Regions from separate parts of the Rhizobium sp. N122 genome, predicted to be linked through region 3. Evidence: predicted binding sites of a transcription regulator. Region 3 holds the regulator's gene; each other region holds the start of a gene.

Region 1 (7,653 bases), on a different contig from region 3:
GCCGGCCCGGCTGAGATCCCACAGAGCCTCATAGGTCTGCGGCAGAAGTTTGCCCTCTGTCGTCAGCGTATCGTCGATGTCGGTGAACAGGTAGCGCACGTCCTGCAGCTCCCGCGCCGATGGCGCCAGGTCGACGTAGCTCATGTCGTCTCCTCGCTGCATGTCACCACGTCCAACCCGCTTTCGGCGAGGGCATTGGCGGCCGACGCTTCGCCGGGCAGCCGATCCGTGTAGAAACGGGTGAGTTTGCTGAACGGCGCAACCCGCACGGAGGCGGTGCGCGTCCACTTGCTGACGTCTGCGGCGAGGATCTGCGTTTGTGAATTTTCAAGAAGCGCATTGGTGATCTGGGCTTCGCTGTAGCTGAAATCCATCAGGCCGGTGAGCGGGCTCAGAGCGCCTGCGCCGACCACGGCGTGGGTTGCATAGAATTTTTCGACGAACCGGATCACATCCGTGCCGACCACGTCGCGGTCATCGTGTCGCAAAAGACCCCCGGTCAAATGGACCTCGACACTCGGGGCGTCGCACAGGCTCAAGGCGACATGGATGTTGTTCGTGATCACCGTCAGACCCTGGTGATCGCGCAACGCGTCGGCAACGAATTGCACCGTACTGCCGATGCCGAGAAACACGGTCGCCTCCGCCCCGATGTCGGCGGCGACGCGTTTTGCGATAAGCCGCTTGGCCCGCCGGTTGAGCTGGGCGCGGGCATTGAGCGAGATGTTGCTGCCCTCGACCGGCAGGTCGACGCCGCCATGGAAGCGGCGCGCATGCCCCAGATCGCATAAGGCATTGATATCGCGCCGAATGGTCTGCGTCGTCAGATCGTATCGACGTGCCAGCTCCTCGATGTACTGAACACCTTCGGTCTCGATCAGCGCAAGGATTTCGCGTTGTCGGCTCGATATGATCCGCTGCCCCATCGCCGCTCCTTAGGTGAGGTAGACACTGGGGTCGTCTGTTATCACGCCGGTCAAACCCGCGTCCCAGAAAGATGCGAGCCGCCTTGGGTCGTTGCAGGTCCACGCCCGCACCTTGATGCCGCAACGAACGGCCTCTTCGAGAAACCCGATACTGAGAGCCTTATAGTCAAGATGGATGGTCGTTGCCGGGATCGACCGAAGGATATCCAGCCAATCCGCGGGCACCTTGCTCCACAGCATGGCGAGCTCGTAACCTGGATCGAGCGCATGCATTCCTTTCAGCGCAGCGGCATCAAAGCTCGAGATCATGATCCTGGTGTGCGGTGCCCGTGCCTTCAGATGCTGATCGACGACATTGACCAGCTGGTCGAGCGATTTGTGATGGGCATGCTGCTTGATCTCGACATTGGCGTTGAGGCCAAATTCGCCGAGGGCCGAGACGACCCGCGCCAGCGTCGGCAGCGGTTCGCCCTTGAATTGCGGGCCGAACCATTCGCCGGCGTCGATGGCCTTGAGCTCCGATGCCGTGAGGTCGGCAAGATTTCCCTTTGACGACGAACAGCGATCGATTGAAACATCGTGGATCACCACCGGGGTGCCATCGCCAAGAAGGGCAACGTCGAGTTCTACCCATTCCGCGCCTTGTTCGGCGGCTGCCCGAAAGGCAGCAACGGTATTTTCGGGCGCCACGGCAGAGGCGCCCCGATGCGCCTGAATTTCACTGCGTGGCGGGCCCGATCGCGGCTCTACGGTCGTCATCGTCTCATCTCTTTCGTCGTCTTCTGCTGGATGAAGAAATAAAAATCCCGCGTCAATCCGTGCGTTTTCCGGTCTTGCTGTTAAAAGGGTGCATCGCGTCAACACGGGCGAAAACGTCGATATTCGCATTCTCGGCAAAGTCCGGGCGGCCCGGTACCGTCAGGACGACTGTCCGCTGGCTCTCACCCAATCGCACATGCAGATGGCTTTCTCCGCCGATCGGCTCGAGCAGCTCGACCGTCGCATTCAGGCGAACGGTCGGCTCTGCCGGCTCGGTGACGAGCAACGCGTCGGGGCGAAGGCCGACCATGTCGGTGCCGGCAGGCAATGCCAGGGTGCCTGCCCTGTCGGCGGCCCTGAGCACGTCGACCGGCACAAGGTTCATAGGCGGCGAGCCGATGAAGCTGGCGACAAACAAACTTGCCGGTCGATCGTAGACCGCCACCGGCGTGCCGACCTGTTCGACAAGCCCGCCGTTCATCACCACCAGCCGGTCTGCAAGGGTCATCGCTTCAAGCTGGTCGTGCGTGACGTAGATGCTGGTGGTCTTCAGACGCCGTTGCAGCCGGCGAATTTCGACGCGCATCTGCACCCGCAATTTGGCATCGAGATTGGAGAGCGGCTCGTCGAACAGAAAGGCGGCCGGCTCGCGGACGATGGCGCGTCCCATCGCCACACGCTGGCGCTGTCCTCCCGAGAGTTCGCGCGGCTTGCGATCCAACATCGGTCCGATTTCGAGGATCTCGGCGGCCTCCGCCACGCGGCGGTTGATTTCCGCCCGTTCGGTGCCGCGGTTTTTCAAACCATATTCGAGATTTCCGCGCACGGTCATATGCGGATAAAGCGCATAATTTTGAAAGACCATCGCAATGTCGCGGTCGGCCGGCTCCGCCTTGTTGACATTGCGGCCGGCAATCTCGACATCGCCTTCGCTGATCGTTTCCAGCCCGGCGACCATGCGAAGCAGGGTTGATTTGCCGCAGCCGGAGGGTCCGACGAGCACGATCAGTTCGCCATCTGCGACCGACAGGTTGATGCCTTTGACAGCCGGAACGGCACCATAGTTCTTCTTGACGTCGATGATATTGATCGTGGCCATTTCATTTCTCCGTTTCGACCAGGCCTTTGACAAAAAGGCGTTGCATGGCGACGATGACGAGGACGGGTGGCAGGGCGGCCAGAATGACCGCTGCCATCACGAGGTTCCAGCGCGGCACTGCATCGGCAACCGCTGCCATGCGCTGAATTCCCATGACGACGGTATAGAAGCTCTGATCGGTGGTGATGATGAGCGGCCAGAGATACTGGTTCCAGCCGAGCACGAAGAGGATGATGAACAGGGCGGCGATATTGGTGATCGACAGCGGCAGCAGAATATCGCGGAAGAACTTCATCGGCCCTGCCCCGTCGACACGCGCGGCCTCCATCAATTCGTCGGGCACCGTCAGAAAGAACTGGCGAAACAGGAAGGTCGCCGTTGCCGAGGCCATCAACGGAATGATGAGGCCGCCGTAATTGTTCAGCATTCCGAGGTCGGCGACGACCTTGTAGGTCGGCACGATGCGCACCTCGACCGGCAGCATCAGCGTGATGAAGATCATCCAGAATGCCAGGGTCCGGAACGGAAACCGGAAATAGACGATGGCAAAGGCCGAAAGGATCGAGATGGCGATCTTCCCAACGGCGACGCCGACCGCCATGATCAGCGAGTTGATCATCATCGGCCCGATCGGCGGCGCTCCCGAGCTTGTCATTCCCGACGACAGCATCGTCGAATAGTTCTCGATGATGTGGCTTCCCGGGGTCAGCGGCACGACGCCCGACAAGAAGTCATTGGGCCCGTGGCTCGATGCGATGAAAGCGACGTAAACGGGAAACACCACGATCGTGACACCGAGGATCAGCACAAGATGGGCCAGGAAATTTAGAAAAGGGCGATTTTCAACCATCCTCGGGCTCCCTCAATATTGCACGCGGCGTTCGATGAAGCGGAACTGCACCGCCGTCAGGGCGATGACGATCACCATCAGAATGACGGACTGCGCCGCCGACGAGCCTAGATTCAGCCCGATGAAACCGTCGAAATAGACCTTGTAGACCAGGATCTCGGTTGCGCGCGCCGGCCCGCCCTGGGTGGTGGCATGAACGATGCCGAACGTATCGAACATCGCGTAAACGATATTGATGACGATCAGATAGAAGGTCGTCGGCGAGATCAGCGGGAAGACGATCGTCCAGAAACGCTTGGTAGGCCCGGCCCCATCGATGGCGCCGGCTTCCTGAAGCGAGCGGGGCACGGATTGCAGCGCCGCCAGGAAAAACAGGAAGTTATAGGATATCTGTTTCCAGGTGGCGGCGATCACGATCAGGATCATCGCATCGCCGGGATTGATCAGATGGTTCCAATCGACGCCCATCGACCGCAGCATATAGGCGACGATGCCGATCGACGGATTGAACATGAACCACCAGAGAATACCGGCAATCGCCGGGGCGACGGCATAGGGCCAAATCAGCAGGGTCGAATAAATTCGGGAGGTGCGGAGCACGCGCATTGCCGCGGCCGCCAGGAGCAGCGCGATCGACGTCGACAGCACCGTCACCAGAATGGCGAAGATCAGCGTGTGGCCGAAGGCATTGATATAGATCGGATCGGCGAAAAGCCGCCGGTAGTTTTCGAACCAGACGAAGTTCGTTTTGAAACCGAAGGCATCCTCGCGCAGGAAGGATTGCCAGAAGGCCGTTGCCGCAGGCCAGAGAAAGAATACCACGGTCACGAAAATCTGGGGAGCAATGAGCAGGTAAGGCAAAAACTTGTTGGGAAATACGGTCCGTTTGGTTTGCATGAGCCCTCACACTGACGGATGGGAAACGGGGGCCGGTCTTTCGCCAGCCCCCGTCGCGGTGCCCATTAGTTGGCGGACTCGAAATCGCGAAGCTGTTCGTTGCCGCGTGCGACGACGGAATCGACCGCTTCCTTCGCCGTCTTCTTTCCACCCAGCAAAGCGGCAAACTCATCGTCGATGATGCCGCGCACCTGGACGTAATTGCCGAAGCGGATGCCCTTGGAATTGTCGGTGGGCGTCACCCGCGTCAGCTGTTTGATGCCGATGTCGGCGCCGGGGTTTTTCTCATAATAGCCCTGGTCCTGGCCGAGCTTATAGGCAGCTTCGGTGATCGGCAGGTAGCCGGAGAACTGATGCCAGTCGGCCTGAACTTCCGGCTTCTGCAGGTAGGTGAAGAATTTCGCCACACCCTTGTATTCCTCTTCCGGACGACCTTTCAGCGTCCAGAGGGTGGCGCCGCCGATGATCGAATTGAGCGGCTGCTTGATGACGTCATCGTAGAAAGGAAGCGGCGCAAAACCGACCTTGAAGCCTTTGGCGTTATTGATGACGCCGGCCCGGCCGGCCGACGAGTTCATATACATCGCGCATTCCTGCGAATAGAACATCGGAGGCGCGTTGTCGCCGCCGACAGGCCCGCCGAATTTGAACAGACCTTCCTCCTGCCACTTCTTCAAATTGTCCCAATGGCGGATCGTCAAATCGTTGTTGAAGGTGAATTCGGCGTCCAGGCCACCAAAGCCGTTGGCCTTGGTGGAATAGGGCTTGTCATGCAGGGCATTGAGATTTTCGGTCTGGATCCAGGAGATCCAGGCGCTGGTGAAGCCGCATTTGGCCGCACCCGATTTCATGATGGTCCACGAGAAGGATTCCACCTCCGCCCATGTTTTCGGCGGCGTTTCCGGATCGAGCCCGGCCTTCTTGAAGACGTCCTTGTTGTAATACATGATCGGCGTCGAGGAATTGAAGGGCAGCGATAGGACATTGCCGCTGGTGTCCGAGTAATAACCGACGACCGGCGCGATGAATTTGCTCTGGTCCCAGGCCTCGCCTTCGTCTTTCATCAGCTGGTAAACCGGATAGACCGCACCCTGTGCGGCCATCATCGTGCCGGTGCCGACTTCATAGACCTGGACGATTGCCGGCTGCTGCTTGGCACGAAACGCAGCGATCGCGCCGGTCAGCGTCTCGTCATAGGTGCCCTTATAGACCGGCACGATCTCATACTCGGACTGAGATGCGTTGAAGCCTTTGGCGATCTGTTCAAGCTTCGCGCCATTCTCGCCGCCCATCGCATGCCACCACTGGATCTTCGTGGCGGCCATGGCCGGGACGGATAAGGACAGGCTGGTCAATCCTGCGGACAGGAAAAAAGCGATCTTGTTCATCTTCACTCCCATTGCTTTCGGTCCGCAGCCTCCCGCTCCAGACGTCCGGCAATGGTAACAGCCATAGTTCACTTTGCAATAATGAAATGTTCAAATGAACATTTGCCCGAAAGCAGCAGGACAGCGCAATCGACGGATTGCGATTTCTGTCAATGACTTCCCTTCTCCGGTCTCGCGGCTTTCCATGGCAGCCATCGTGCTTTATGACGATTTTGTGACAGTCCATGGAGTGCCGATGTTAAGCTGGTTTCGAAAACTCATGCCGCGCGAAGATCGATTCTTCGATCTCTTCGCTCAACACTCAAAAACCGTCGTCGGTGCGGCCGAAGCGCTCAACGAACTTTTGAGCGGCACGGACATCGAAGGCCATTGCGCCCGGATCGTTCAATTGGAGGATGAAGCGGACGAGATTACCCGCCAAGTGCTGCTTGCCGTGCGCCGCAGTTTTGTTACGCCCTTCGATCGCGGCGATATCAAGGATCTCATCCAGTCGATGGACGATGCGATCGACATGATGCAGAAAACCGTGAAGACCATCCGGCTGTTCGAGCAGAAAAGCTTCGACCCTGTGATGCAGGAAATGGGAAAGACGATCGTCCAGGCGGCACATCTGATAGCCGAAGCCCTTCCTCTTCTCGACCGGATCAGCACCAACGCTCCGCGTCTGTCCGCGCTCGCGGAAGAAGTGACACGCGTCGAGGGCCGGTCCGACGAGTTGCACGAGCAGGGCCTGAAGGATCTTTTCCGCCGCCACGGCGCCTCAAATGCGATGGCTTATCTTATCGGCAGCGAGATCTATGGCGAGCTTGAGAAGGTCGTCGACCGTTTCGAGGATGTCGCCAATGAAATCAGTGGCATCGTCATCGAGAACGTTTGATGGAAGCCACCCTCGCCCTTCCCCTTCTTGCCGCGCTCGTGGCTGTTGCCCTCTTCTTTGATTTTCTCAACGGCCTGCACGATGCCGCCAATTCTATCGCCACGATCGTGTCGACACGGGTGCTGCGCCCGCAATATGCGGTGTTTTGGGCGGCTTTCTTCAATTTTATCGCCTTCTTATTCTTTGGTCTGCACGTCGCAGAAACGCTCGGGACCGGCATTATCGATCCGGCCATCGTCACGCCGCAGGTCATCTTCGCGGCGCTGGTGGGCGCGATCGTCTGGAACATCGTCACCTGGGTCTTCGGTATCCCTTCGAGCTCATCGCATGCGCTGGTCGGCGGGTTGGTCGGTGCCGGTCTGATGAAGACAGGTTTCAGTTCGATCGTCTGGAGCGGATTGTTGAAAACGGCCGGCGCCATCGTGATGTCGCCGGCGATCGGATTTTTCCTTGCACTGCTGCTCATCCTGATCGTCTCGTGGATCTTCGTGCGGCAGACGCCTTTCGCTGTCGATCGGACATTCCGGATCTTGCAGTTTGTCTCCGCCTCCCTCTATTCCCTCGGCCACGGCGGCAACGACGCTCAAAAGACGATGGGCATCATTGCCGTGTTGCTCTATTCGCAGGGATATCTGGCCGGCGGCTTCCATGTGCCGCTCTGGGTCGTTCTCTCATGCCAGAGCGCAATGGCGCTCGGGACGCTTTGCGGCGGCTGGCGGATCGTCCATACCATGGGATCGAAGATCACGCGGCTCAACCCAATGCAGGGCTTCTGTGCCGAAACCGGCGGAGCCTTGACGCTGTTCGGCGCAACCTGGCTGGGCATCCCGGTCTCGACGACGCACACGATCACCGGC
Region 2 (7,653 bases), on a different contig from region 3:
CGCGCCTTGAGATCGGCGTCCGATTCCGTCGTCAGGAAGATGATCGGAACGCCAGCCTGCCCAGGCAGTTTCCGCAGTTCCTCGATCATCGTCAGCCCGTCCATCACCGGCATGTTGAGATCGGTCACGATCAGATCGAAGCTGCTGCTCTTGGCCGTCGCCAGGCCCTCGGCCCCATCGGCGGCCTCGGTGACGCTGTAACCGGCATTGGTGAGTGTGACCTTGGTGGTCAGGCGGATGCTGGCAGAATCGTCAACGGTCAGGATGTTTGCACTCATAACTTTATACCTCTTTATGCAACCAGAACTTGGAATCTTCTCGATCGAAGGAGTCGACGAAACCCGCGCGCTCAAGTACCTTCAGGACCGAGCCGCTGGCAGGCGTAGAAAGTTTGAATGTCTTCCCCTCAGCTTTTGCTTGGCGGCGCGAGGACTCGATGAGTTGAACGAAACTCAGATCCGCTTCCGCACTTTCTGGAATGCTAATTGTGATTGTATCTTTGGCGCGAATTGCGTCAGTAAACTTTGAATATAGTTCGGATACCGTGCGAATACTCAGCGTTTCTGGCAAATTTATAGATTCGTAATATTGCTTAGGAGTATCCAATGCAGCCCCCTCGGCCGGAGAAATACTTGACGACCTTTAAAGGACTCTCACGGCAGCGTTAATGCGGGGTAAACAGCGGTTGTATGAAACTGTCGTATAACGAGTCCTGGGACTCCCAATTTCTCATCCGGAATAAGTTGTATCTTTTTCTCAAAAATTAGAAACAAATAAAATAAAAGCAATATGTTAAGCAACATTAACCAGATGCTAGATTTGGGCCGGCGCCCCATTCACATCTTTCGTTAATCACAACGCTGACGAGTCTGGCGCGTTTACCGGACGTTTCCATCCTGCCCGTAGAAATAGTGTCAAATAAGCCTGGGTTTAAGAAAAGGTACAAATGTTGGCACACGCTCTGGTATCGCCGATCGCTGCAGCCTACACATCCGGACGGGACATCGGCCGGACCCTGGAATCGGCGCGCAGCCGGGTCGAGGAACGTTTTCTTGAAGGCGGCACCGTGCTGCTCTCGGTGATGGATGTTCTCAACCGATTGTTGAATTCTCTGGAGAGTGTCACCGCAGCGCTCGACAATGGGGAATCGAGCGATACCGGCGCCGATCTCCGTGCCACGGTTCAGAGCCTGACGGCGCTGCCGGTCACCGAAGAAAATCGCCAGCAGGCACTCCTCTCGCTGGCGCAGACCGGCAGGGACCTACGCAAACACGTCTCCGACATGCAGGAGACGATGCGTTATCTCAGAACTTTCGCCGTGACCGTGAAGATCACCGGCGCCGGCATTGCCGAATTCGCCGGCTTCGCACAGGAGATCCTGGAGCGAATCTATTCCGGCACCGATGAGGTCAACCGTTTCGCCACGCATCTCGACAGTCTCGACAAGGAGGTCAAACTCGCCGCCTCCTTCGGCGCCAGTGTCTCCAAGGGTTACGCCGATACCGTTCCGGCCGTCGCCGCCGCCCTGCGCGACGATGCCGCCAAGATTGCCGAACACCGCAAGCATCTCGGCGTCATCGCCCGTGAGGTCGGCGCAATCGCACGCGGCGTCCAGAGCAAGGTCGCCTCGACGCTCTCGGCCCTGCAGATCGGCGACATCACCCGCCAGCGCATCGAGCATGTGCAGGCGACCCTTTCGCTGCTTGAGGATTTCTTTGCCGGCGAAGAGAGCGCCAAGCTCGATGCCGGCGCGCGCAAGCGTCTCCAGAACGTCGTTCACCACCTGACGGCAGCGCAGATGAGCGACATGTGCGCCAATTTCCAGCGAGAATCGGAAAACGTCGTCACGACGATTGCCAGTTTCGACCACGACATGCGGGAGATCCTCAAGCTGCGTGACCAGATGAGCGGAGCGAGCGGCGAATCCGGCAGCAATTTCATGCGCGCGCTGGAATCCAGCGTTTCGGCCGCCCACGAAATCGTCCAGCAGGTCGATACGGCAAGCCGGCAGGCCGACCAGGTGAGCCAGTCGACGATCGGCACGGCCGCCAAGCTTTCCGAATCGATCGCCAATATCCGTGCTGTCAAGACCGACATCCACTATATGGCTTTGAACACCAACCTGCGCTGCAGCCGTCTCGGCGAGGAAGGCAGGTCGATCAACGTCGTCACGGCCGAGCTGCGCATTTTCGCCGGCAAGCTCGACGAATCCGCCGATGCTATCGTCACCGGCCTGCCGGTGCTCGAAGCCGCTGCCGGACGCATCGCCCCCGCCGCCGATGCCGGCGGCCTGGGAGAGAGTCTGACGTCAGCCGTCGGCAACATCCACTCCGCAGCCGACGTCATGGAAAACGAGCTGAAGGTGCTGGCCGAGAACGGTCGCGAGGTCGCCGCCAAGATCGGCCTGCTGATCGGCAAGCTCGATTTCCAGCGCGATCTCGGCGAAGTCTTTGCCCGCTGCGCCGATGTGCTTGATGAGGCGGCCGGCACCGAGGTCGCCGATATCTCCGATCTCACCGAGGTGATAGCGCCGCTCGACCGCAAGATCTTCAAGCACTATACAATGGTTCAGGAGCGCAGCATTCATCGCGACATTATCCCGGCGAGCGAGGACAGCGCTCCTGCCCCTGCGGCCGCCGAACCCGCCAAAGTCGAAAGCGACGAGGATCTTTTCGCCGACGCGCTGTTTTAGAGCCGCTCCGCGGGGACGCGTGGCGCTATAATTTATCGCCGCCGGAACTTGTTGGCGGCCTCGATCGCCGCTTTCTGCTGATCGTCCTCGATGCCGAGATAGAAATCTTCGAGCGACGGGTCGGCGAGGCCGGCCCGGCGCGACAGGACGTACCATTTCGCCGCCTCGACCGGATCGGGCGCCGTGCCGATGGCGTTGATATAAAGATGGGCGAGCTTGTTCTGTGCCGCGACGTTGCCGCCATTGGCGGCAAGTTTCAGCCATTCGAAGCCTTTGACATAATCCTTCGGCCCGCCGACGCCGTTGACGAGCCAGATGCCGAGATCGAGCTGGGCCGTGTCGAAACCGGCGCGCGCCGCACGTACCATCCACTCGCGGGCAAGCTGCTTCTTTTCCTCGGGCAGGTCCTTCAGCGTCGCGTAGAGCTGCGCCACGGCGTATTGCGAATCGGCAATGCCTTGCTCGGCCGATTTCTCGTAGAATGGCAGCGCGAGCTTCAATCCCTTCTCGCCGGGATTATCGGCGATGAGTAGCTGCGCCCAGTTGAATTCCGCCGAAGGATTGCCGGCCTCGGCGGCCTTGCGCATGTATTCGTCGGCCTTGACCTTGTCGCGCGGCACGCCCTCGCCTTCCATCAGGATCAGGGCATATTTGAACATTGCCGCCGCATCGCCGCCTTCGGCCGCCTTGCCGTACCAGAAGGCGGCATTCTTCACGTCCTTCTTGACGCCAAGCCCCTGCGAGAGGATTTCGCCAATCAGCGTCTGCGCCGCTGCATCGCCGAGCTGGGCGCGCGGCAGCGCCTTGTCCATCGCCGTCAGGTAATAACCGCGCTGGAAGGCGCCGTAGGCCTCGTCGACAGGTCCCTTGTAGTCCTTCTCCGGCGGCAGGTCCGGCAGCTTCGCACCCATGCGGTCGAACACGCCGACACCATCGGAGGGCCGCACATCGGGGCTGGAGGGCCGGTCGGTGCGGAAGGTCGAAGCCGGCGCCGAACCCGGCTGGCTGATGACGCTGTCGCTGGCCTGCGCCAAGACGACACCCGGCATGGCCGCAACGAGGGCGGCCATGCTGGCAAGGGTAAATTTCAACAGGCGGGCGGTCGGGATCGGCATGAGCGGGATTTCAATCCTCAAACCGTGGCGCTTTTTCGTCAAGCAAGGCGTTGACTTCAGCGACGATAGACGGCGCGCGGCTGGGCTCGCCGAACACCGCCAGCCGCAACGCCACGAATTCCGCTCCGGCCTCGGCGACGGCGAGCGCCGAGGCCGGATCGGTGCCGCCCATGACGATGCAGGGAATCTCGATCATCGACGCCCACCATTCGCCGAGCGCCAGGTTCTTCGGATGCGCCTCCGGCTTGATATCGCCGTCGAGCTTGCCGAAGAAGATATAGTCGGGCCTGACTTCGCCGATCTCGAGCGCATTGTGCCGGTCGGCTGCGTTGCCGCCGCCGACGATCAGCTTCGGCGCATGTTTTTCGATCGCTTCGGAAAGTGCCTCGGCATTGCCGGAAAGGTGCAGGCCATCGGCCTTTGACCGCCCCGCCACGCGGCTGTCGCCCGCAATCAGCGCGGCCGCCCCGGCATCCTGGATCAGCGGCACCAGCTTTTCGGCGTGTTTCTGGAAGACCCCGTCGTCGAGCCCGTATTGCGGCACGATCACCGAGGCGACATCGCCGCCCTTCAGCGCATCGGCAACGATCCTTGCCTGTTCATCGGCATCGGCAATATCGGGTGCGATGAGCACAAGGCGGCAGCGGTTTTCAGGTTCGGTCATCAGGTCTTTCCGTTTCCTGCGATTTCCCCGTTGAGATCAGGGATCCGCACTCGTTTTGTGTGAGTAGTTCCGTTAGACGAGGCTTGCAAGAGGAGGACGTCGAAAGCATGCCGCAGGATTTGTCATTCTACTACGCCGCCGTGCCCGCCGTTCTGCTGGTGGGCCTGGCAAAGGGCGGTATGGGCGACGCTTTGTCGCTGATCGGCCTGCCCTTTCTCGCCCTTGTCGTCTCGCCGGTCGAGGCGGCAGCGATCCTGTTGCCGATTCTGGTCTTCATGGACATGATCTCGCTCGTGATCTGGCGCAAGCACGGCGACTGGGCGACGCTGAAGATCATGCTGCCGGGTGCCGTCTTCGGCATCGCGCTGGGCTGGGCGACCTCGGCACTCGTGCCCGGCAATATGCTGCGCATCGTCATCGGCGCGGTGACCATCCTCTTCTGCCTGCGCTATTTCTGGAACAATTATGGCCCGGGCGCCGGCAAGATCGTGCCGCCGCGCGGCCAGCGGCCGGTGGCCGCCGGCCTTTGGGGCACGTTTTCCGGCTACGGCAGCTTCGTCGCCCATGCCGGCGGCGCACCCTTCCAGATCTACGCGCTGCCGCTCAAGCTGCAGCCGCGCGAATATACCGGCACCAGCGTGCGCTTCTTCGCGATCCTCAACGCCATCAAGCTGATCCCCTATTTCGCGCTCGGACAGCTCGACACCCAGAACCTCGCGACCTCCGCGACGCTCCTGCCCTTCGCCCCGCTCGCCACCCTTGCCGGCGCCTGGTGCGTGCGCCGCATGAAGCCGGCGATCTTCTACCCCTTCATGTACGCAATGGCCCTGATCGCCGCCTTCCTCATCATGCGAGAGGGTCTTGGCTGGTAAAGCCCGCCCTGCAGCAATTCTAAGCGTAACAGCGTCCTTAGCGCATCTGAACAGACGCGCAGCGCTGTACCACGCTGCAATGCACAATTTCCTTGCTGGAACGGCCGGTTTGACGTAGCTTTCCCGTCATGTCGAACACGGACCCTTTCTCTGCGATTGCCGATCCGAACCGGCGGTTTCTGCTGGAGGAATTGCGTCGTGCGCCCCGGACCGTCAACGAGCTCGCCGAGGGCCTGCCGATCAGCCGCCCCGCTGTGTCGCAACACCTGAAGGCGCTGCTCGACAGCAACCTCGTCTCGGTGACATCCGAAGGCACGAAACGCATCTACACCGTCAACAACCGCGGTTTCGACAAGCTCAATTTATGGCTGGATCAGTTCTGGGCTTGAAACAGGCTCTCATGACGGCGCTGTTCATTATGATGTGATTTGAAGCTGGCCGCTCGCAAAAGCGCCAGCCGCGATGCCGCTGGCATCGGGCTGGCGCAATTCTGGTGTAAAATCACCGGGTCTTGCTGATTTCAGGCGGAATGGATGGATTTACCTTTTCTTTCGCAAGATGATCGACCGGCGACCCTTGGGAAGATCAGTGGACGGATGACTTGAGACGCATAATCTCGTCCTTGATGCGCAGCTTGCGGCGCTTGCATTCGGCGATTTCCGTATCGGAGATAGAGGGAGCTGTTCTGAGCGCGTGCAGCTCCTCTTCGAGAGCGACATGCTTTTTCTGGAGTGATTCAAGATGAGCTTGAACTGTCATTTGACCCTTCCTTCCTCTTACCCTCCCCGGCCAACATCGTCGGGGATCAAGGTGTCAACGCGGCGGACTGTGACATATTTTTGAAGGCTTGTCGAAGGCCAAAAGATGAAGACTGGATGGCAATTTCATGATCAAGACTAACTAGCCGTTACCCGTATTTGGTGATAGGAGCTTGCGGAAATCATCGGCAGATCGGACAAGGTCCGAGGACGACAACGGGGAATGCATATGGCCGATCAGGAACAGGCGGAAATCAGGCTCACAGTTGCGCGGCTGCGCCAGGAGCACGAGGATTTCGACGCCGCGATCAACGCCATGATCCAGATCGGATGCGACGCTCTGCGGATCCAGCGCATGAAGAAGAAGAAGCTCGTCATCAAGGACAGGCTTTCGAAGCTGGAAGATCAGATCATCCCTGACATCATCGCCTGAGGGGGATAACAATGATGACAGACAGACCGTCCGTCGCCATCATCATGGGCAGCCAGTCAGACTGGGAGACGATGAAGAACGCCGCCGACACGCTGGAGGCGCTTGAGATCCCTTATGACGCGCGCATCATTTCGGCGCATCGCACACCCGACCGGCTGGTCAATTTTGCCAAGGGCGCGCGGGCGGAGGGCTTCAAAGTCATCATCGCCGGTGCCGGCGGCGCCGCCCACCTGCCGGGAATGGCCGCATCGATGACGCCGCTGCCGGTTTTCGGCGTACCGGTCCAATCCAAAACCATGTCAGGCCAGGACAGCCTTCTTTCCATCGTGCAGATGCCGGCCGGCATTCCGGTGGGAACGCTTGCGATCGGCAAGGCCGGCGCGGTCAACGCCGCCCTGCTCGCCGCCGCCGTGCTTGCCCTTTCCGACGAAGAAATCGCCGACCGGCTCGACGAATGGCGCGAGCGCCAGAGTGCTGCCGTCGCCGAATACCCGATGGACGACCTATGACGGCAAGAACGATCGGCATCATCGGCGGCGGCCAACTCGGCCGCATGCTGGCCATTGCCGCCGCCAGGCTGAATTTTCACACAGTCATTCTCGAGCCGCAGGCGGACTGCCCGGCCGCCCAGCTCGCCAACCGGCAGATTACCGCCGCCTATGACGATCCGACGGCACTGGCCGAACTTGCCGATCTCTGCGATGTCGTCACCTACGAATTCGAAAACGTGCCGGTCGCAGCCGCCGAGATGCTCTCCGCAAGCGTATCGGTTTATCCGCCGCCAAAGGCGCTGGAAGCCGCCCAGGACCGCCTCGTCGAAAAGCGTTTCATCAATGGCTGCGGCATAACGACCGCCCGCTTCCACGCGGTCGACAGCCAGGCCGATCTCGAAGCCGCGCTTGAGGATTTCGGCGGCCAGGGCGTGCTGAAGACCCGCCGTCTCGGTTATGACGGCAAAGGCCAGAAGGTTTTCCGCTCGGTGGCCGACAGCGCTGATGGCGCCTATGCCGCGCTCGGCGCCGTGCCGCTGATCCTCGAAAGCTTCGTCGCTTTCGAGCGCGAGATCTCGATCATCGCCGCCCGCGCCACCGACGGTACGGTCGTCTGCTTCGATCCCGC
Region 3 (7,653 bases):
AAGGCCGCACTCACACAAGCCCAATGCGGGAGATTTCTAATGAACACCTTCAAGCTCACCGTTGCCGCGCTCGCTGCAACCGCCGCTTTCGCTGGCGCTGCCGTCGCCCGCGACCAGATTCAGGTTGCTGGTTCGTCCACCGTCCTGCCTTACGCAAAGATCGTTGCCGAGTCCTTCGGCGAAACCTTCACCAACTTCAAGACGCCGGTCGTCGAATCTGGCGGCACGGGCGCTGGTCTGAAGGAATTCTGCAAGGGCGTCGGCGAAGACACCATCGACATTGCCAACGCTTCGCGTCCGATCAACAAGAACGAAGCCGAAGCCTGCAAGGCTGCCGGCGTGACCGACATTCAGGAAGTCAAGATCGGTTATGACGGCATCGTCTTCGCAACCGACTCGTCCAACCCGGATGTCGCCTACGTTCCCGCCGACATCTACAAGGCCCTCGCAGCCCAGGTCGTGGTCGACGGCAAGCTCGTCGCCAACCCCTACAAGAAGTGGTCGGACGTCAACCCGAAGCTTCCGGCTGTTGATATCGCCGCCTATATCCCGGGCGAAAAGCACGGCACCCGCGAAGTCTTCGAACAGAACGTTCTGGCTGCCGGCTGCAAGGCTTCAGGCGCAACCGACGTCATCGCCAAGGAAATCTCCGACAAGGCCGCTCAGACGAAGGCCTGCGTCGCAGTCCGTAAGGACGGCGCTGCTGTCGACATCGACGGCGACTATCCGGAAACGCTCGCCCGCATCGCCGCCAACAAGACCGGCGTCGGCGTATTCGGCCTCTCCTTCTATGAAAACAACGCCGACAAGCTCAAGGTTGCCAGCATGAGCGGTATCGTTCCGTCGACGGAAACGATCGCCAACGGCACCTATCCGGTTTCCCGCCCGCTGTTCTTCTACGTCAAGAAGGCACATCTCGGCGCCGTTCCCGGCCTGAAGGAATACGTCAACTTCTTCGTATCCGACCAGATGATCGGCCCCGACAGCCCGCTCGTCGAATACGGCCTGGTTGCCGCTCCCGATGCCGAGCGCGACGCGATCCGCAAGGACGTCGAAGCCGGCAAGTCCATGTAATGACTTTGCCGGCGCGGCAAGCCCGCGCCGGCATTGCCTTGCCCCTTCGCGCCGGCGTTTTCGGTGTGGCAGGGTTGAATTCATTCCGCATGATTGGAAGCTGAAGGCAGACCGATGAGGCTGCCGGGCTTTGGGGCTACGGGCCTGGGGACGTAACGAATGAGCACATCCATCATACTTTTGTGCCTTGTGGTGATCGGTGCCGCCGCCTATCTGGTCGCGCGCAGCCGAGCCACAGCACTTGCCGGAGGCAAATCCTCCGCATTGCATTCCCGGCCGGCCTATTACGGCGCCTATGCGGCGATCTGGGCCGTTCTTCCCGCCCTCATCGTGCTTTGCGTCTGGCTCTCCGTCAGCCCCGGCATCATCCAGTCCTCGGTTCGCAGCCACTTCCCTGACGACGTCAAGGCGCAGGCCGCCGTCGAGCAGGATCTCGGTTACTCGATGGTGGCGACGGTCGCCCGCGGCCTGACGATGCTGACCGCGGATGAAACCGCAGCGATCGGCACCGATCCGGCGGCACTCCAGGCCAAGCTCAGCGAAAAGGGCGTGCCGCTGGCCGGCCAGCCGCTGCCTTACATGCTCGGCGCCGCCAAGACGCTCAACGCCATGAGCATGACCAGCCGCCTCGCCATGACCGCGGTGGTCTTCATTCTCGCCGTTGCCGGCGCCTTCTATGCGTTGCGCGCCATCGCCCCCCGCTTCCGCGCCCGCAACCGGGTCGAGCGCGTCATGCTCTGGGGCCTGCTGCTCGCCTCGTCGATCGCCATCCTGACGACGATCGGCATCGTGCTGTCCATGCTGTCGGAAGCGGCGCGCTTCTTTGCCGCCGTTCCCGCCGCCGACTTCTTCTTCGGCACCGTCTGGGATCCGCGTTTTGCCGGCGCCGGCAGCTCGTCCTTCGGCCAGTTCGGCCTGATCCCGCTGCTGCTCGGCACGCTTTATATCGGCCTGGTCGCCATGCTGCTCGCCGTGCCGGTCGGCCTTTTCGCCGCCATCTACATGGCCGAATACGCCTCGCCGAAGCTGCGCGGGATCGCCAAGCCGCTGCTCGAAGTGCTCGCCGGCATTCCGACGATCGTCTACGGCTTCTTCGCGCTCGTCACCGTCGGCCCGTTCCTGCGCGATTTCTCTGCTCAGATCAGCGGCCTGCTCTCCGGCAGCTACATCAACTTCATCCAGGCGCAGAGCGTTCTGACCGCCGGCATCGTCATGGGCATCATGCTGATCCCCTACGTCTCCTCGCTGTCGGACGATATCATCACCGCCGTGCCGCGGGCGCTGCGTGACGGTTCGCTCGGTCTTGGCGCCACACGCTCCGAAACCATCAAGAAGGTTGTTCTGCCGGCAGCACTTCCCGGCATCGTCGGCGCGCTGCTGATGACCGCCTCGCGCGCCATCGGCGAAACCATGATCGTCGTGCTGGCCGCCGGTGTCGCCGCCCGCATCCAGATCAACCCCTTCGAGCCGATGACGACGGTGACCGTCAAGATCGTCAATCAGCTGACGGGTGACCTCGAGTTCACCTCGCCGCAGACGTTGGTTGCCTTTGCTCTTGGCATCACGCTGTTCTGCATCACGCTTTGCCTCAACATCTATGCGCTCTACATCGTGCGCAAATACCGGGAGCAGTACGAATGACGGATATTGTTTCTCCCACAACAGGCGTCACCATCTCCAAGGCGCCGGCGCGCCGCGATATCGGCATCAAGCGCCGCTACGCCGCCGAGCGCCGGTTCCAGGCCTATGGCATCGCGGCCATCGCCTTCGGCCTCGTCTTCCTGTTCATCCTGCTGTGGACCGTGATCGGCAAAGGCTACACCGCCTTTCAGCAGACGGCGATCACCCTGCCGATCGAATTTTCCGAGAAGACGATCGACCCCAGCAACAAGCGTGCGACCGACCCTTCGGTGCTGATCGCCGCCAACTATCCGGTTCTGCTGCGCGATGCGATCGTCAAGCAGCTGAATATCAACGCCTCGAGCAAGCCTGACGTGCGCGATGCATCCGCCATGCTTTCCAAGGGGGCGCCGATTCAACTGCGCGACATAGTCGTCGCCGACCCGTCGATCATCGGCAAGACGGTCAATGTCACCGTGCTCGCCGACGCCAATGTCGACAGTGCCAACAAGGGCCAGATCGACCTTTCGGTCGATGAGAAGAACCGGAAGGTCAACGACAAGCAGGTTGGCTGGATGAACGAGCTGAAGGCGAGCGGCGCTCTGCACAAGCAGTTCAACACCGGCCTCTTCGTCAACGGCAACTCCAGCCGCCCGGAGGCCGCGGGCCTTGGCGTCGCCCTCATCGGCTCGCTCTACCTGATGCTGATCGTGCTGGTGCTCGCTCTGCCGATCGGCGTTGCCGCCTCGATCTATCTCGAGGAGTTTGCGCCGAAGAACCGGTTGACGGATCTGATCGAGGTCAACATCAACAATCTCGCCGCGGTTCCCTCGATCGTCTATGGTCTGCTCGGCCTTTCCGTCTTCATCAACTTCGTCGGCCTGCCGCGTTCGGCGTCGCTGGTCGGCGGCCTGGTGCTGACGCTGATGACCCTGCCGACGATCATCATCGCGACGCGCGCGGCCTTGCGCGCCGTGCCGCCGTCGATCCGCGCCGCAGCGCTCGGCCTCGGCGCGTCGAAGATGCAGATGGTGTTCCACCATGTTCTGCCGCTCGCCATGCCCGGCATCCTCACCGGCACGATCATCGGCCTGGCGCACGCGCTCGGCGAAACCGCGCCGCTGCTCCTGATCGGCATGGTCGCCTTCGTCGCCAACGCGCCGACGACACCGCTCGATCCCTCGACGGCCCTGCCCGTGCAGGTCTATATGTGGGCAAACGAGGCCGAGCGGGCCTTCGTCGAGCGTACTTCGGGTGCCATCATCGTCCTGCTCCTGTTCCTGATCGTCATGAACATGGGCGCCATTCTCTTGCGTCGTCGCTTCGAGCGCCGCTGGTAAACGGAGTTACAAGATCATGAACATGTTGACGGAAGCTGCAGTTGAAAAGGCGCTGGATCAGAAGATGAGCAACGTCCCGTATAAGATGATCGGCCAGGATGTCTCGGTTTACTACGGCGAAAAGCGCGCGCTTTTCGATGTGAACCTGAACATTCGCGAAAACACCGTAACCGCGCTGATCGGCCCGTCGGGCTGCGGCAAGTCGACCTTTCTGCGGAGCCTCAACCGCATGAACGACACGATCGACGGCTGCCGCGTCGCCGGCAAGATCACGCTGGACGGCGACGATATCTATGATCCCGATATCGATGTCGTCGAACTGCGCGCCCGCGTCGGCATGGTCTTCCAGAAGCCGAACCCGTTCCCGAAGACAATCTACGAAAACGTCTCCTACGGCCCGCGCATCCATGGCCTCGCCAAGTCGAAGGCCGATCTCGACCAGATCGTCGAGACCAGCCTGCAGCGCGCCGGCCTCTGGAACGAGGTCAAGGACCGCGTGCATGAATCCGGCACCGGCCTCTCCGGCGGTCAGCAGCAGCGCCTCTGCATTGCCCGTGCCGTCGCCGTCAGCCCCGAAGTCATCCTGATGGACGAGCCCTGCTCGGCGCTCGACCCGATCGCCACCGCCAAGGTCGAGGAGCTGATCCACGAACTGCGCGAAAACTACACGATCGTCATCGTCACCCACTCCATGCAGCAGGCCGCGCGCGTCTCGCAGCGCACCGCCATGTTCCACCTCGGCAATCTGGTCGAGGAGAACGACACCGACAAGATGTTCACCAATCCCGACGATCCGCGCACCCAGGACTATATCATGGGCCGCTTCGGCTGATTTTGGCGTCACCAAGCCTTCCCGTTATTCGAGGACAAAGCCCCATGGCATCGACACATATTTATTCTGCCTATGATGATGATCTGAAGTTCCTGTCCCGGCGGATTTCCGAAATGGGCGGCCTGGCCGAGCAGATGGTCGCCGAGTCCGTCCGGGCGCTGGTCAACGGTGATACCGCGCTGGCCCAGAAGGTCATTTCCGACGACGTGATCCTCGATCACGCCGAGCGCGAGATCGGCGACAAGGCGATCGTCACCATCGCCCGCCGCCAGCCGATGGCCGCCGACCTGCGCGAAATCATGGGGTCGATCCGCATCGCCGCCGATCTCGAACGCGTCGGCGACCTCGGAAAGAACACCGCCAAGCGCGTCATCGCCGTGCAGAGCACCGGCGTTCCCCGCAAGCTGGCCCGCGGCCTCGAGCATCTGTCCGAGCTGGCGCTCGTCCAGCTCAAGGAAGTGCTCGACGTCTACACGACACGCGCCGCCGACAAGGCGAGCGCGATCCGCGAGCGCGACAACGAGATCGACGCGATGTACACCTCGCTGTTCCGCGAGCTCCTGACCTACATGATGGAAGATCCGCGCAACATCACCAGCTGCACGCATCTTCTCTTCTGCGCCAAGAATATCGAGCGCATCGGCGACCACGCCACCAACATCGCCGAAACGATCTATTACATGGCAACCGGCGCACAGCCGGAAGGCGACCGTCCGAAGGACGACAGCGCCAACACCGTCGGCGCGGTCACCGAATAACCGCCTGAACCAGACGATTGCGTGCGCGCCCATGTGGGGCGCGCAAAGAGGTCGCAGCCATTTTTTGTGAATTTGCGCAGGATGCATTGCTTAAATCACCCCCGGTTTAAGGATCATGCGCGAGGAGACCGACACGCATGATCCCGAGAGTTGCAGTTGTGGAAGACGAGGAAGCCCTGAGCGTGCTTCTCCGTTACAATCTCGAAGCTGAGGGCTTCGAGGTCGATACCATCCTTCGAGGCGACGAGGCCGAAATCAGGCTTCAGGAGCGCACGCCCGACCTTCTCATCCTCGACTGGATGCTGCCCGGCGTCTCCGGCATCGAGCTTTGCCGGCGCCTGCGCATGCGCCCGGAAACCGAGCGGCTGCCGATCATCATGCTGACGGCGCGCGGCGAAGAGAGCGAACGTGTCCGCGGGCTTTCCACCGGCGCCGACGATTATGTCGTCAAGCCCTTCTCGACCCCGGAACTCGTTGCTCGCGTCAAGGCGATGCTGCGCCGCGCCCGTCCGGAGGTTCTCTCCACCGTGCTGAAATGCGGCGATATCGAGCTCGACCGCGAAACCCACCGCGTCCACCGCAAGAGCCGCGAAGTCCGCCTCGGCCCCACCGAATTCCGCCTGTTGGAATTCCTGATGTCGTCGCCCGGCCGGGTCTTCTCGCGCTCGCAGCTCCTCGACGGCGTCTGGGGCCATGACATCTATGTCGACGAACGCACCGTCGACGTCCATGTCGGCCGCCTGCGCAAGGCGCTGAACTTCTCCAACATGCAAGACGTCATCCGCACCGTCCGCGGCGCCGGCTATTCGATGGAAGCCTGAGCCGCCATCCTGCCGCCGTCCGGGCGAGGGAGCCGCGTAACGCAAAACGCGGCCGATAGATCACCGCACGCTGCGGTTCCTGCCGCGGGCGTTCCCCCACCCTCCGTCGTCCTCGGGCTTGACCCGAGGACCCATGCGGGTGGGCACTTCGTTTCTGTTGAACTGACAAGGCGACCGCGGCCGACAAATTCAAGCGCAGCGCTTGCGGCATGGATACTCGGGTCAAGCCCGAGTATGACGGAGGGTGAGGGAGCACGAGCAGCAAGAAGCGAGAGGTCTGGAGCAATTCCAACAAAATGGGCGAACGGTTTTGCGTGGAAAGCGCGGAAACAAATGGCGGCAATTCCAATAACCGCTACGCTTACGGTTCTTGCCGCATAGGTTCCCCCATCCTCCGTCGTCCTCGGGCTTGACCCGAGGACCCACCGCCACAAGCACTTCGGCTCGATGTGGTTACCGCCAACGCCATGGCCGCAAGCACTGCTTTCGCATCACCACAGCGTCAGATAGAGATCATCCCACCCGGGGTTCATCGCCTCGACCAGATCGACCTTCCATTGCCGGTACCAGCGTTTCAACGACTTCTCCCGCTGGATCGCGGTGCCGATATCCCAATGCTCCTCGTACCAGACGAGACGGGTGCATCCGTATTTCCACGCAAAGCCCGGCGTCAGCCCTTCGCGATGCTCATAGATGCGGCGCTCCAGATCGGATGTCACGCCGATATAGAGCGTACCGTTTTTCTGGTTGGTGATGATGTAGACATAGCCCGCCATCCGCGCAGAGTGCTGGGCATGGATGCTCGGGTCAAGCCCGAGCAGGACGGAGGGTGGGGAGGTGGGATGGGCAAGAAGCGAGACGTTCGGAGGGTTCCAGCGAAACGGAGCAAACGGATTGGGAAAATTGCGTAAAGCGAAAAGCGCCAATTCCAGCAGAACCACTACGCTCATGGTTCCTGCCGCAAAGGGCTCCCCCACTCTCCGTCGTCCTCGGGCTTGACCCGAGGATCCATGGCCGAGAGCGCTGCATTCGCGCTCACACTGACAAAGGCGGCCGTAGCCGAGCAAATTCAAGCGAAGTGCGTGCGGCATGGATACTCGGGTCAAGCCCCATATGCGCTAACTTAGCTGTCTATGTGCGATGGATCGTCGCCTTCGCGGCGGCTCGCGCAGTCGATAGAGCAACCGGATTCTGGCGATCGCCCTGAT
Region 4 (7,653 bases), on a different contig from region 3:
TTCTTGCACCAGTCGACGAATTCGTTGACGCCGATCTGGTTGGCTTCGCGGGTGCGCCAGGCAAGGTCGAGGCGGACAGGGCGCTCAGAGCGCGGGCCGACGCCATCTTCCCAATTATAGGCCGAGACGAAATTGCCGCCGGGATAACGGCAGTAGGGCGTGTCGAGATCACGCACCAGATCGAGCACGTCGCGGCGGAAACCGTCCTCGTCGGCTGTCGGATGTCCGGGCTCGTAGATGCCGCCGTAGATCGCTCTGCCGAGATGCTCGAGAAACGAGCTGTAGAGCCTGGAATCAATGGTCGCGATGCGGAAATCGCGGTGGGCAACGACATTGGTCTTCAACGGATCCTCCCGTTTATGTATCAGAAATTTTGTTTTCTTGCCTCTAACTTGATATCAGGAATGTCGTTGTGTCAACCAAGGTTCGCATTTAATCATACTATTGCGCAATTGGAGAAAATTCATTTCATATCAATTGCTTGCTGTAAATTAGTCGTCGCTGAATCAATAAAAAATCGGGCTTTTAAAATCAGTATTTCCGATATTGTCTAATCAGACGTGCAGCCGCATGATGATGTCGCGGCCGTGATTTCCGAAGCCGCGGCCGAAAATATTGACGCCGCCCGTGTGGCCGGCATTCTCGGCGATGCCGACGCGCAGCCGAATGGACGAGTGCTGGCCGAGCGCGAGATCGCCGAGTGTGACATTCGAGGCGGCGACACCGTCGATGAAGGTGCCGCGCGTCGAGATGCGCCAGGTCTTCATCGCCCCATATTGCGAGCCTTCCAGCTTCCACCAGGCCGGCGTGAAGGCGCCGCGCTTGTCGCCGTAGTCGCCGGGCGAGGTCCAGGTGCCGATCGCCATGCCGTTGACCCAGAGCGTGATGTCGGAAGGCCAGTCCGGATTGGTGCCGGGCACCTCGGACGACAGCTCCATCGAAAATTCGATGGCTCGGATGTCCTTATTCAAGACCTTGGCATTGTTGGGGAATTTATACTCGACATAGCCCCGGCCGAACCAGACGAGCCCCGCCTGCATGCGCTGCGGATCAAGGAAATAATCGGGCACATCGAGGGGGCCGATGACGCTTTCGCTGGAGCAAAGACCGCAGGGCGCATGCACGTCGCAGCTGGTGTAGAGCCCCACCGGCATCTCGACTTCGATGATATTGTTGGCCCGTTGAGCGGCACTTTCCTCGAAGCTGATCAGGATTTCGCTGTAGACGGCCGAGCAGATCTTCTGGTTGCCCTTGCGCGCCTTGGCCAGCCGGGATTCGACGAGGCCGGCCTCTTCCAAAATCTGGATGCCGGTGGCAACAGTCGATTGCGGCAGGGAAAGTGCCTGCGCGATATCATTGATATTTGTCGGCCCTTTGGCGCAGAGCAACTTGAGCATCTCAACCCGCGCCGGCGCCGAAAGCGCCCGGATCGCCTCATTATTCTCGCCGGCGGCAATCGTCAAAAACGAACGTTCCATCATCCCCCCAAGATTTCCCGGAGAAATGATGTATATCGGAAATTTCGATACATCAAGTGGGTACTAAAACGATATGGCGGGATCCAAGCCTCGTTTTGCCATTACTTTGAAACGTGCGCGCTAGGCAATGCGCCGGGCCGCAGCTACATCGCGTAATGCCGGGGTATATGTGCACCTGGCTAGAAGTTAGCAGTGTGAAATGCGCAGCCCAAAATTCGAGAATCAAAGGTTAGGCGTCTACTGCTGTGGGCATATGTCCCGGGGTGAACGGCCGGCGCTCCTCGTCGTTAGGGAAGACGGGGACCGGCAGTTTTTATGTGGCGGTGTTGATCACAGTGATCCACTTGAACCATACCACGTTAGCGTCGGCATCTTGCTAAATGCCGACCCGACGCTCAACCAGATCGCAGATCTTGCCTCAGAGTGGGAGGCCCAGTGCGCTGAAATTGGAGGCGCCTGGCTGAGAACTGTTGGGACGCAATAGGTACGCTGTGATGGCTGCGCTTCAGGCGGGGGGGGCGCTGAACCTATCGAACTCATCGGGCGGCGTAGTGGCGCGCTGCGAGCAACTAGACGCCCCTGTGTATCGCCAACTTTCATCCGAGTGATGAGCGCCTGAATCGTCGAACCTTGGCTCATTCACCAACGCAGAGCGGCCGAATTACTTCAATGCCCACCCACCTCCGGCAGCAGGTCCGCATCGGTCAGCGTCCCCAGAAAGGCGACGATGTCGTCGATATCGGGGTCGGTCAGCGCCGGTGCATCGCCGGGCTTCCGGCCGAAGGGCGGATCCTGGTTGAGATTGCCCCAGTAGGTCTGCGGCAGGTCGTCATATTTGCGCACCGAGCCGTCGGAATTCCTGAGATACCAGCGGCCGGGATCGCTGTCGCGGGTGGCATAGAAGGAGACCACGTCGCGCAGCGTGTGGAAATAGCCGTTGTGGAAGAAGCTCTTCTTCAGCGCGACATTGCGCAGCGTCGGCGTGCGGAACAGGCCACAATATTCGCTGTGTCCGGCAAGGTCGGTACGCTGAGGGCCGCAGAGGCCGAGATCGTGATAGTTGGGGTCGCTGTTGGCCGGGATTGCCATGTTCCGCGGGGCGGCAAGGCCGAGGAAGCCGAAGTCGGAAAATTGCGGCGGCTCGCCGTCATTGGCGGGTTCGCTCAGGTGGCAGCTCGAACAGTTGCCCTTTGCGGGATCCTCGAACAACTGGCGGCCGCGCAATTCCTGCGCGCTCAGCGTCGCCTTGCCGGCGAGAAAGGCGTCGTAGCGGCTGGAATAGGGATAGAAGTCCGGGCCGCTCTGCTCGAAGGTGGCGAGCGCCTCGGCGGCAGCGTCGAACGTGTCCTGCGGATTGTCCAACACGCTGTCGCCGAAGGCTGCCTTGATGGCGTTGGCATAGGGCGCCTTGCGCAGCTTGGCCGCGACCTCGGCCGCATCCTTGTTGCCCATCTCGAAGGGTGAGAGCAGCGGGATCTTCGCCTGGTCGGCGCCGTGATCGACCCGGCCGTCCCAGGTCAGGCCGCCGGTCGGGCCATTGTCGACGCTTTCGTCGCCCTCGTCCTCGGAATCGTAAAAATGCTCGCTGAAGGAGGGCACCGCCTGCAGATAACGCAACGTCGGCACGGCGCGCAGGCCCGGCTTGTTCAAATCCTTGCCGCCCATCTCGACCGGTGCGGCCGAGGCCGGGCCGAAGGCGTGGAGGGGATCATGGCAGGAGGCGCAGGCCTGCAGCCCCGAGGCCGACAGCGAGGGGTCTGAGAATATCTTGCGGCCGAGCGCGGTCAGCGTCTCGGCCCGGGCGCAGGCCTCGGCGCGCGACATCGGGCCGGGATGGACGCCGCCGGCGGCGACCGCCGCGCTGCTTTGCCGCAGCGGCAGAATCGCCAGACAGAGTGCCGCTGCACCGATTCCGGCCGCCAGACCGGAGCGCGTCAGCCAGGTGATTTTCGTCGTCATGATAAGGATTCCAATAGCTTGGGACTACCACCCATCATGATCGAACCTCGCTGCAACAATTTGATGACGGCCTTCTGCTGCGACCCCACGGCAAGCCCGACGTCACAAAGTTGATAGATGGCGGGAATAGCGTCGGTGCGCCCCCGAGCGTTTCCCGCTCCCTCTAGCCAACGCCCCAGCCATGAGGTTATCCCGTGAAAAGACTGAAACTCCTCAACGCCCTCTGTCTCGCCGGATCGGCGATGGTGCCGCTCGCGATAGTGACGGCAGCCGATGCCGCGCCCGCCGGTTACGACAAGATCGACAATATCGTCGTCATCTATGCCGAAAACCGCAGCTTCGATAATCTCTATGGCGGCTTTCCCGGCGCCGACGGCCTTGCCAATGTCAGCGCCGATCAGGCGCGCCAGCTCGACCGCGATGGCCAGCCGCTCGCCGAGCTGCCGCCGGCCTGGGGCGGGCTGACCGCCAAGGGTGTCACGCCTGCGATCACCGAGGCGCAGTCGGCCCATCTTGCCAATGCCAGCTTTGCGATCGACGATCCGAAAGGATTCGCGCTGGCGCCGTCGGTCATCACCCGCGATCTCTGGCACCGTTTCTACCAGGAGCAAATGCAGATCGACGGCGGCAAGAACGACAAGTTCGTCGCCTGGGCCGATTCCGGCAGCCTGGTCATGGGCCATTATGACGGCTCCATCCTGCCGATGTGGCAGGTGGCGAAGCGATACGTGCTTGCCGACAACTTTTTCCAGGGCGCCTTCGGCGGCTCTTTCCTCAATCACTTCGCGCTGGTCTGCGCCTGTGCGCCCTATTACCCGGATGCCGACAAGAGCCCGGCCAAGCCGGTGATCGCCAAGGTCGATGCTGACGGCACGTCGCTTGTTATGGCCGACAACGCCCCGAAGTCGGCACTCGACGGCGCCCCGAAATTCGTCTCCGACGGCACGCTGACGCCCGATTTCTACGCCGTCAACACCATGCAGCCGCCCTATCAACCGAGCGCCAATCCGCCGGCCAAGGACGGCGATCCGGCCTTGGCCGATCCGGCTGCGGCGACAACGCTGCCGCCGCAGCATGCGGTGACCATCGGCGACCTGCTGTCGCAGAAAGGCGTCAGCTGGGCCTGGTATAGCGGCGCCTGGCAGGCGGCGCTGGACGGCAAGAACGCCACGCCGGTGCCGAACTTCCAGTTCCACCATCAGCCGTTCAACTATTTCGCCAATTTCGCGCCCGGCACGCCGGCGCGCGCCGAACATCTGAAGGACGGCGGCCTGGCCGGCGAAGCCTTCCTGAAGGATATCGACGACGGCAAGCTGCCGGCGGTTTCCTTCTACAAGCCGCAGGGCAATCTCAACGAACATGGCGGTTATGCCGATGTCGCTAGCGGCGACCAGCATCTTGCCGATATCGTCTCCCATCTCGAGAAGAGCCCGCAATGGGGCCATATGCTCGTCATCGTCACCTATGATGAGAATGGCGGCTTCTGGGATCACGTCGCGCCGCCGAAGGCCGATCGCTGGGGCCCGGGCAACCGCATTCCGGCCTTCATCATCTCGCCCTTCGCCAAGGGCGGCAGCGTCGATCACACCCAGTACGACACGACCTCGATCATCCGTCTGATCACCGCGCGCTACGATCTGCCGGTGCTGCCGGGCATCGTCGCCCGCGACAAGGCGCTTGCTGATAACGGTCGTCCGCCGATGGGCGATCTCACCGCCGCGCTCGACCTGACGCATTGATCATCGCGAGCGGCTCCGGCGCTGGCCGGGGCCGCCCCTTTTCTCATGCTTGCCGTCAGCGGCGCAGCAGCGCCCGCAAGGTGGCCTGGGTTTCCTTCAGCAGTGGCAGATAGCGCGCCTTCATCTCCGCGGCCGGAACGAGGGCGGCCGGCGCGCCGATATTGATCGCCGCAACCGTTTCGCCGCGGTCGTTTGCGACAGGCACGGCGATCGAGCAGAGGCCGATTTCCAGCTCCTGATCGATGATGGCGTAACCTTCGGCGCGCACGCGACGGAATTCGGCGATCAGCTCTTCCGGGTCGGTCTTGGTGCTCGGCGTGTTTTGCTTCAGCTCGCTGCGGGCCAGGATGGCGCGCGCGTCGCTTTCGCCAAGGGCTGCGAGCAGCACCCGGCCCATCGAGGCGCAATAGGCCGGCAGGCGGCTGCCGGGGGTGAGATTGATCGACATGACCCGGCGCTGCGCGGCCCGGGCGATATAGACGATTTCGGTGCCGTCGAGCACCGACGCCGAGGCGCTCTGGCCGGCCTTTTCCGAGAGATGATCGAGATGCGGCTGCAGCAGCGCCGGCAGCGGCGTCGCCGAGAGATAGGCATGGCCGAGCCTGAGAATCTTCGGCGTCAGCGAGAAGAACTTGCCGTCATAATCGGCGTAGCCAAGCTCGGCGAGCGTCAGCAGCGAGCGGCGCACCGTGGCGCGGTCGAGATCCGTCAGCTTCGAAGCTTCGGCAATCGAAAGCCGCTGCCGCGTTTCGCCGAAGGCTTCGATGACTTTCAGGCCGCGGGCAAAGCCGCTGACGAAGTCCGTTTCGCGCATTGTTGGCTCCTGTCGTCAAACCAAATTTTATACCGCTCCGCCCTTCGCTTGCGCTTCGGGCATTCGTCGCTGCAATCGATTCACTGGATCGATTGCTCGGGCTGCGCCCGACCGCTCCTCATTGTGCGATATATGAACAAAAGTCAAATAACGCACAAATTGTCTTGCAGTATGCCCCTGCTGCGCTTTATCTGAGCAACAGGATGGGACGGGCAGGTGTCTGGCCGATCGAGCCTAGGAGATATCCGGCATGGACAAGACAGTCGGGAGCACGGCCGAGGCCGTCTCCGAGATCGGCGACGGCGCGACCGTGATGATCGGTGGTTTCGGCGGCTCCGGCGCGCCGATCGAGCTCATTCATGCCCTGATCGACAAGGGCAGCAAGAACCTCACCGTGATCAACAACAATGCCGGCAACGGCCGCATCGGCATTGCTGCGATGATCGATGCCGGCATGGTCAGGAAGATGATCTGCTCGTTTCCGCGTTCGTCGGATCCACGTGCCTTCACCGACAAATACCTGGCCGGCGAGATCGAACTGGAACTGGTGCCGCAGGGGACGCTGGCCGAGCGCATCCGCGCCGGCGGCGCCGGCATTCCGGCTTTCTACACGCCGACAGGTTACGGCACGGAACTCGCCGAGGGCAAGGTCATCGCCGAATTCGACGGCCGCCATTATGTGCAGGAACGCTGGCTGAAGGCCGATTTTGCGATCGTGAAGGCGGAGATCGGCGATAACCATGGCAACCTGACCTACAATAAGGCCGGCCGCAACTTCAATCCGCTGATGTGCATGGCGGCGGCGAAGACCATCGTTCAGGTTTCATCGATCGTACCAGCCGGCGGTATCGATCCCGAGCATGTGGTGACACCCGGCATCTTCGTCGATCGCGTCGTCGCCGCTCCCCATCCGCAGCAGGAAGAAGAACTCATTCGAGCCGGAGTGGCCTACGTATGACCGTCGATAACCATCCCATCAATACAAGGGAAGATATCAAGCTTTCCAACGCGCAGATAGCCTGGCGCGCCGCGCAGGACATCGCCGACGGCGCCTATGTGAACCTCGGCATCGGCTTTCCCGAAATGGTCGCCCGCTATCAGCCGCCCGGCCGCCAGGCGATCTTTCACACCGAAAACGGCATCCTGAATTTCGGCGAACCGCCCGCCGAAGGCGAGGAGGACTGGGATCTGATCAATGCCGGCAAGAAGGCGGTGACGCTGAAGCCGGGGGCGGCCTTCTTCCACCACGCCGACAGCTTCGCCATGGTGCGCGGCGGCCATCTCGATGTCGCGATCCTCGGCGCCTACCAGGTCGCCCAAAGCGGCGATCTCGCCAACTGGCGGGTCGGCAGCAAGGGCGTGCCGGCGGTCGGCGGCGCCATGGATCTCGTGCACGGCGCCAAGCAGGTTTGCGTCATCACCGAGCATGTCACCAAGACGGGCGAGCCGAAGCTGGTGGAGAAATGCACCTTCCCGCTGACCGGCGTCGCCTGCATCACCCGCGTCTATACCAGCCACGCCGTCATCGACATCGTCGACGGGCGCTTCGTCCTGCGGGAGAAGCTGGCCGCGATGTCGCTGGAGGAATTGCAGGCAATGACAGGGGCGCCGTTGCACGTCGACGGGCCGGTTGCCGATCTCGTCGTCCCGGAACTCTGAGGAA

The links. Region 3 encodes PhoB, which activates phosphate uptake and scavenging genes when phosphate is short. Its sites were predicted from a motif close to TGTCATNNANCTGTCAT; they were not measured.
Region 1: a site for PhoB is predicted at 6,123-6,139, ahead of ugpB (sn-glycerol-3-phosphate ABC transporter substrate-binding protein UgpB). Genes of this name have one in related genera too.
Region 2: a site for PhoB is predicted at 6,208-6,224, ahead of ATY75_RS11425 (YdcH family protein). Genes of this name have one in related genera too.
Region 4: a site for PhoB is predicted at 3,490-3,506, ahead of ATY75_RS29560 (acid phosphatase). Genes of this name have one in related genera too.

What each region holds. Positions count from the first base shown of each region.
Region 1 covers NZ_LOKU01000001.1:23,037-30,689, forward strand. Annotated here, with positions in the region: gene ATY75_RS00120 (HAD-IIB family hydrolase) at 1-144, opposite strand, end outside; gene ATY75_RS00125 (DeoR/GlpR family DNA-binding transcription regulator) at 141-926, opposite strand; gene ATY75_RS00130 (glycerophosphoryl diester phosphodiesterase) at 936-1,685, opposite strand; gene ATY75_RS00135 (sn-glycerol-3-phosphate import ATP-binding protein UgpC) at 1,738-2,784, opposite strand; gene ugpE (sn-glycerol-3-phosphate ABC transporter permease UgpE) at 2,786-3,634, opposite strand; gene ugpA (sn-glycerol-3-phosphate ABC transporter permease UgpA) at 3,647-4,531, opposite strand; gene ugpB (sn-glycerol-3-phosphate ABC transporter substrate-binding protein UgpB) at 4,597-5,919, opposite strand; gene ATY75_RS00155 (DUF47 family protein) at 6,155-6,796, shown strand; gene ATY75_RS00160 (inorganic phosphate transporter) at 6,796-7,653, shown strand, end outside.
Region 2 covers NZ_LOKU01000012.1:227,514-235,166, reverse strand. Annotated here, with positions in the region: gene ATY75_RS11465 (response regulator) at 1-278, opposite strand, end outside; gene ATY75_RS11460 (STAS domain-containing protein) at 283-606, opposite strand; gene ATY75_RS11455 (chemotaxis protein) at 950-2,692, shown strand; gene ATY75_RS11450 (tetratricopeptide repeat protein) at 2,725-3,807, opposite strand; gene ATY75_RS11445 (thiamine phosphate synthase) at 3,818-4,471, opposite strand; gene ATY75_RS11440 (sulfite exporter TauE/SafE family protein) at 4,579-5,343, shown strand; gene ATY75_RS11435 (metalloregulator ArsR/SmtB family transcription factor) at 5,472-5,732, shown strand; gene ATY75_RS11430 (DUF465 domain-containing protein) at 5,929-6,102, opposite strand; gene ATY75_RS11425 (YdcH family protein) at 6,331-6,534, shown strand; gene purE (5-(carboxyamino)imidazole ribonucleotide mutase) at 6,549-7,043, shown strand; gene ATY75_RS11415 (5-(carboxyamino)imidazole ribonucleotide synthase) at 7,040-7,653, shown strand, end outside.
Region 3 covers NZ_LOKU01000041.1:27-7,679, reverse strand. Annotated here, with positions in the region: gene ATY75_RS24270 (substrate-binding domain-containing protein) at 40-1,074, shown strand; gene pstC (phosphate ABC transporter permease subunit PstC) at 1,234-2,715, shown strand; gene pstA (phosphate ABC transporter permease PstA) at 2,712-4,034, shown strand; gene pstB (phosphate ABC transporter ATP-binding protein PstB) at 4,051-4,866, shown strand; gene phoU (phosphate signaling complex protein PhoU) at 4,911-5,624, shown strand; gene phoB (phosphate regulon transcriptional regulator PhoB) at 5,762-6,445, shown strand; gene ATY75_RS24240 (GIY-YIG nuclease family protein) at 6,937-7,221, opposite strand.
Region 4 covers NZ_LOKU01000067.1:20,541-28,193, forward strand. Annotated here, with positions in the region: gene ATY75_RS29540 (alpha-N-arabinofuranosidase) at 1-344, opposite strand, end outside; gene ATY75_RS29545 (ArsR family transcriptional regulator) at 555-1,481, opposite strand; gene ATY75_RS29555 (cytochrome c peroxidase) at 2,145-3,437, opposite strand; gene ATY75_RS29560 (acid phosphatase) at 3,632-5,176, shown strand; gene ATY75_RS29565 (IclR family transcriptional regulator C-terminal domain-containing protein) at 5,232-5,990, opposite strand; gene ATY75_RS29570 (3-oxoacid CoA-transferase subunit A) at 6,241-6,948, shown strand; gene ATY75_RS29575 (CoA transferase subunit B) at 6,945-7,649, shown strand.